2 linked regions of the Urbifossiella limnaea genome follow. The protein of the gene in region 1 interacts with the protein of each later gene in a pairwise test. Links are inferred from orthologs where the notes say so. Each region holds a gene or a part of one and is shown in the gene's direction. Other genes may lie near its edges.

What was found.
Region 2: the proteins of dprA (region 1) and recA interact in binary tests that used the Bacillus subtilis proteins (3 or more experiments, as listed by UniProt). The link is inferred for Urbifossiella limnaea from one-to-one orthologs.

What each region holds. Positions count from the first base shown.
Region 1 is NZ_CP036273.1:2,685,668-2,688,768, reverse strand. What follows is about bases 64-2,853. They hold dprA (DNA-processing protein DprA), read left to right. Parts: upstream 64-788; coding sequence 789-1,919; downstream 1,920-2,853. Other genes in these bases: ETAA1_RS10840 (hsp70 family protein), read right to left, coding at 1,916-2,853; ETAA1_RS10850 (hypothetical protein), read left to right, coding at 516-710; ETAA1_RS10855 (SPFH domain-containing protein), read left to right, coding at 64-500. Outside these bases: more of ETAA1_RS10855, read left to right, coding at 1-63; more of ETAA1_RS10840, read right to left, coding at 2,854-3,101. UniProt on the Bacillus subtilis protein: Protein that helps load RecA onto ssDNA during transformation. Binds cooperatively to circular ssDNA, is able to bridge different segments of DNA. Favors the loading of RecA onto SsbA- or SsbB-coated ssDNA and formation of RecA-DNA filaments.
Region 2 is NZ_CP036273.1:5,931,580-5,934,672, reverse strand. What follows is about bases 215-2,996. They hold recA (recombinase RecA), read left to right. Parts: upstream 215-925; coding sequence 926-2,068; downstream 2,069-2,996. Other genes in these bases: ETAA1_RS24165 (hypothetical protein), read left to right, coding at 2,216-2,996; ETAA1_RS24175 (hypothetical protein), read left to right, coding at 267-659. In the rest of the region: ETAA1_RS24180 (glycosyltransferase), read right to left, coding at 1-182; more of ETAA1_RS24165, read left to right, coding at 2,997-3,093. UniProt on the Bacillus subtilis protein: Multifunctional protein involved in homologous recombination, DNA repair and competence.

The sequences.
Region 1 (3,101 bases):
TGGTGGTGTGGAAGGTGACGAACGCGGCCGGCGCGGTGTTCAACGTGGACAGCTACGAGGGCTACGTCGAGACGCAGGCGGACGCGGCCCTGCGGGCGCTGGCGAGCCGCTACTACTACGACGCCCCGGCGGAGGCGTCGCACTCGCTCCGCGGCCACATCGAGGAGGTGGCGCTGCAGCTGAAGCAGGACATCCAGGCGCGGATGGCCCCGGCCGGGGTGGAGATGATCGAGGCGCGGATCAGCTACCTGGCGTATGCCCCGGAGATCGCGGCCGCGATGTTGCAGCGGCAGCAGGCCGGGGCGATCGTGGCGGCGCGGGCGCAGATCGTGGCCGGGGCCGTCGGTATCGTGCAGCACGCGCTGGAGCAGTTGGAGCAGTCGAAGGTGGTCGAGCTGGACGGCGAGCGGCGGGCGGCGATGGTGAGCAACCTGCTGGTGGTGCTGTGCGGCCACAGCACGCCGCAGCCGGTGCTGAACACCGGCACCCTGTACACCTGAGCCGGGGGTGCAGCCGTGGCGAAGAAGGCGTTCCTGTTGCGGGTCGATCCGGCGGTGCTGGCCGCGGTTCAGAAGTGGGCCGAGGACGACCTGCGGAGCCTGAACGGGCAGATCGAGTTCCTGCTGCGGCAGGCGCTGGCGCGGCGCGGGATGAAGCTCGCGCCGCCCGGCGCCGAGCCGCCGTCCGGGTCCGACGACGGCGGACAATAACCGGCTCACTCGCCGCCGCCGCCGATTTCAAATCGGAAGCCCGCTGACAGCCGCCCGCCGGCCGGGTACGATCGCGAGATGCCGCCCGTACCCGACGCCGTCCGCGACCACCTCGCACTCGCTCTGGTTCCCGGCCTCGGGCCGAAACTCACCGCCGCCCTCCTGGAACGATTCGGCTCCGCAGCCGCGGCCCGGCAGGCCACCGCCGCTCAGCTGCGCACCATCCCTCACATCGGCGACAAGACCGCCTCCGAACTGGCCGCCGCGCTGCGGGCCGTGGACCTGAAGCGCGAGCTGGAGTTGATCGCGTCCTTCGGTGTGACGCCCGTCCCGCTGGGCTTCCCCGACTACCCGCCGCCGCTGGTGCCGCTGACGACCGCGCCGCCGCTGCTGTACGTTCGCGGGGCGTGGGCCGAAGCCGACGCGACCGCTGTCGGCATCGTCGGCTCGCGGGGGTGTACCGCCTACGGCAAGAAGGTTGCCGCGGACATCGCGCGCGGGCTGGCGCGGGCCGGCATCACGGTCGTTTCGGGCCTGGCGCGCGGCATCGACGGCGCGGCCCACCGCGGCGCCCTCGAAGGCGGCGGCCGGACCATCGCGGTACTGGCCGGCGGGCTGGCGAGCATCTACCCGCCGGAGCACACCGAACTCGCGGACCAGGTCGCGGCGGCGGGCGCGCTGATGACGGAAACGCCGATGACGGTGGCCCCGCAGCCGGGGATGTTCCCGGCGCGGAACCGCATCATCAGCGGGCTGAGCCGCGGCGTCGTGGTCGTGGAGGCGAACGTCAAGAGCGGGGCTCTCATCACCGTGGAGCACGCCCTGGAGCAGGGGAAGGAGGTGTTCGCGGTGCCCGGGCCGACCGACAGCCCGGCCAGCGCCGGGTGCCTCGAACTGATCCGCAAGGGCGCCCGGCTCGTTCGCACCGCCGCCGACGTCCTCGACGACCTGAACGGCCTCGCACCGCTGGAATGGAAGCCGCGGGCAGCGCCCCAGCCGACGCTGTTCCCGGACCCGCCGCCGGCCGCGCCGACGAACCTGGATCCGGCGCAGCAGGCGCTGTGGGACCAACTCGCGTCGAAGCGGCACGCCGACGAGCTGAGCCGCGACACCGGGCTCGGCGCGGGCGAGCTGGCGAAGGCGCTGATGCAGCTGGAGTTGAAGCGCCTCGTGCGGCGGCTGCCGGGGAACTACTACGAGCGGCGCTAACCGCCCGCAAGCCGCAACCCGATCGGCAGCGACTCGCCGAACAGCCGGGCCTGCTCGTCGCCGTCGTTGCGGGTTACTTCCTCGACCATCTCCCGCCATGCCTTCGGGCCGAAGTTGCCCCGCAGTATCGTGAGCACGCGCTCGCGGGTCGTGTCCGACACGTCCACGGCGCGGAGGCCGCTGCGGCGGGCGAGTTGGGACAGCGCGAACAGCCAGCCGTTCCGCTCGTTGTCGTTGCCCGGCTCGAACTCCAGCAGCTGGTCGATCCACCCCTCCACGACCTCGGGGTGAACCAGCGTGTTGAGCGGGCCGTACAGCTGCACCCGCGCCCCGAGCCGCGTCAGGCTCCAGAAGGCGTACACCGGCACCGGCGACTTCTTCACTTCGCGCAACAGTGCCGCCGCGAGGTGCTCCTTCGTCTTGGAATCGAGCCGCTCCAGGCTCGCCGCGGCGCGCCACATCTCGGCGAACTCGTTCGCCGGCGGCTTGCTGTACGCCTTACCCTTCGTCGGCAACAGCGCCGGCCGCAGCCGCGCGAAGAGTGCCTGTTGCAGGGCCGTGTTCAACCCGCCGCTGACGCGCCGCCACATGATCCAGTAGTCGGCCCCGCCCTCGGGCACGGCGGCCTTCTTCGGCCCGGCGGGGGCACTGGCCGCGGCCGTGATGAGCTTCCACAGCGCCTCGACGCGGTAGCGGTCGACCGGGTCGCCGAACCCCGGGCGGAGGCAGAAGCCGACGAGGTTGTACCACCGCCCCAGGTGCTGCGGCGACCGCCCGCGGCCGGCGGCGTGTTCCTCCAGGAAGCCCCACAGGCGGCGGATCAAGCCGGTCGGCCAGTCGCCCCGCGGCGACTCCAGCGCCGCCTCCAGGAGCTTCGGCAGCTCGGCCGGCGCCGCGCTTTCCGCGAACGTCGCCGCGACCGCGCCGCCCGCCGCCTGCACCTTCTCCTCGGGGAACACGTCCACGACGCCGGAGGGGCCGTCGTCGTCCGGTTCGCCGGCCGCGGTCGGCTCGCGGAGGACGTCGCGGACGTTGAATTCGAGCCGCCAGCGGTTCCCGTCGCGGGACACGCAGTACAGTTCCAGCGTGCCGATCTCGGTACACTTCGCGGCCAGCGTCACCGGCACGCGCTTCGACCCGGCGCGCTTCCCGCCGCGCAGCACGGTGTGGAGTGGCGGGAGT
Region 2 (3,093 bases), 3.2 Mb from region 1 along the record:
CACCCGGCGGCCGTCGTGCGGACGAGATCGGGCGTGCCGTCGGTGCTGCCGTCGTCGACGACCAGCACCTCGTAGTTGGCGGGGTAGGCGGCGTCGAGGTGGGCGCGGACGTCGGCCAGGTACGGGCCGATGCGGCCGGTCTCGTTGAACGCGGGGACGACGACGGACAGTTGCGGCGTCATGCGGCTTCCCGGCGGGGCGGTAACGGGCCGGCGGCGCGGCGGGCGGCTAAGATCACGGCACACCCCGCCCCCGGACGACCCGCGATGCCCACCGGCCCCGAGATCATCCTGACCCTGAAGGTGCTGGTCGCCGCCGTCACCGTCATCCTGGCGGCGTCGCTGGCGGCCCTGGCCGCCGGCCGGCCGCGGCTGCACGGGCGGCTCAACACCGTGTTCTTCGTCCTCACCATGAGCACCGTCGTCGGGTTCGAGGCGCTCCTGCAGTTCGTGGACGTCAAGTCGGCGTTCGACCCGGCGGCGCGGGAGGCGCTGCGGGTCCACCTGTGGTTCGCGGTGCCGTCGGCGGTGCTGCTGCCGGCGATGTTCGTCACCGGGGTGCGGCGGCGGAAGCGGCTCCACCTCGGGCTGGCGGCGGTGTTCGCGCTCCTCTGGGCCGGCACGTTCGTCACCGGCGTGTTCTTCCTGCCGCACTCCTGACCCGCCGTCCGGGGGGTGTGGGATACCCCGGTGGGACGGGGGAAACAAGCCCGACTCGGGGCCGCGCGAGGCCGCAAGCGTTCGCTCGGGTGGCTACGTTGTCGCTCGCGGCTTCGCACCGCCGCAGGCGCCGGAAGATTTTCGCTACCGACCTACGCCGCGCCGGGAATCCTGGGTAAACTCGCACCCGCTCCCCGCGACTCAACATACCCTCGACCCTGAATTACCCACGGGCCGGTCGGCGGGGGCCACGAAAGGGACCAGTCATGGCGAAGGAACTGAAGGACGCGAAGGAGAACAAGGAGCTCAAAACCGCCCTCTCGGCCATCGAGAAGGAGTTCGGCAAGGGGGCCATCATGTCGCTCGGCGACATGAACGTCGACGACGTGGAGGGCATTTCCACCGGCTGCCTCGGCCTGGACATCGCCCTCGGCGGCAAGGGGCTCCCCCGCGGCCGCGTCGTCGAGATCTACGGCGCCGAGGCCAGCGGGAAGACCACCGTGGCCCTGCACGCCGTCGCCAACGTGCAGAAGAACGGCGGGGTGGCCGCGTTCATCGACGCCGAGCACGCCCTCGACCCGAGTTGGGCCAAGCGGATCGGCGTCGACCTGGATTCGTTGCTGGTCAGCCAGCCCGGCTACGGCGAGGAGGGGCTGCGGATCGCCGAGATGCTCATCAAGAGCAACGCCGTCGACCTCATCGTCGTCGACTCGGTGGCGGCGCTGGTGCCGAAGAACGAGATCCAGGACAGCGAGATCGGCGACACGAAGGTGGGCCTCCAGGCCCGGCTGATGAGCCAGGCGATGCGCATCCTCACCCCGACGATCAACAAGTCGCGGACGTGCCTGCTGTTCATCAACCAGATCCGGCAGAAGATCGGTGTCATGTACGGCGACCCGAACACGACCACCGGCGGGCTGGCGCTGAAGTTCTACGCCAGCGTGCGGATGGAGGTGAAGCGGATCACCCACGTCAAGGACGGCGACGAGACGATCGGCGCCGAGACGCGGGTGCGGGTGGTGAAGAACAAGATCGCCCCGCCGTTCCGCAACGCCGAGTTCGAGATCCTCCACGACCGCGGCATCGACTACGAGGGCGACCTGCTCAAGCTGGCCCTGGAGGACGAGATCATCGAGAAGAGTGGCGCCTTCTTCAGCTACAAGGAGCAGCGGCTCGGGCAGGGGAAGGACAAGGCGGTGACGTTCCTGCGCGAGAACCCGGCTGTGCGGGCCGAGTTGACCGCGGCCGTGCTGGAGAAGCGGAAGCCGAAGCCGTCGAGCCAGGAGCTGATGGACGCGGCGGCGGCGGCGGCGAAGGACGAGGCCGAGGCGGCGGCCGAGTTGGCGACGATCGGCGAGGCGCCGGAGGCCGAGGCGCCGAAAAAGCGCCGCGGCAAGGCCGCGGAGTAATGGCGGGGGAGGCAGTTATTGACAGGATAACAGGATGAGGCAGGATGGAGAACAAAGACAGGAATTAGTTTAAATTTCGTCTTTGTTTTCCATCCTGCCTCATCCTGTTATCCTGTCAAAACGTCTTCGTCTCGGAGCCACGCCCCCGTGCCGGACCCTCTCCCGCGCCCCGCGGCGCGCGCCGCCGACGCCGTGTCGACTACGCTCGTCCTCGTCGTCGCCGCGCTGGCCGCGTCGTTCGTCGCCCGCAACTCCGACGTGTGGCTCCACCTCGCCGCCGGCCGGCTGATTGCAACCGGCGACTACACGTTCGGCGCCGACCCGTTCGCCGCCCCCGCCGGCAAGTCGTGGGCGAACCACGCCTGGCTGTTCGACCTCGGCCTGTACCTCGCCTTCACCCACCTCGGCCCCGCCGCCGTCGTCGCGCTCAAGGCCGCCGCTGTGGCCAGCACCGCGGCGCTGATGCTCGCCGTCGGCCGCGGGCCGCGCTGGCTCGCGGCGGGGTGCGTGCTCCTCGCCGTGGCGGCGATGGCACCTCGGCTACAGCTGCACCCGATGGCCGCGTCGGTCCTGCTGCTGGCGGCGTGCCTGTGGTGCCTCGTCCGCGGCGGAACGGCGCTGCGGGCGGTGCCGGTGCTCGTCGCGGTGTGGGTGAACGTGGACGGCTGGTTCCTCCTCGGGCCGCTGCTCGTCGGCCTGTTCGCGCTGGGCCGGCGCCTCGACCGAACGCGCCCCGAGCCGTGGCCGCGGTGGCTGGTGCCGGCGACGCTCGCCGCGTGCCTCCTGAGCCCGCACCACGTCCGCGCGCTGGCGCTCCCACCGGAACTGTCGCCCGCCGCGTGGGCCGAATTCGCCGACGACCCGCGGCTGGCACCGTCGTTCGCGTCGCCGTGGTCGGCCGACGCCTTCCGCGGGTACAACTTCGCGGCACTCGCGTTCGTCGCGCTGCTGGCGCTCGGCGTCGTATCGTTCCTGCTGAACCGACCGGCGCTGCGGGGCTGGCGCGGCCCGGTGTGGCTCGTCTT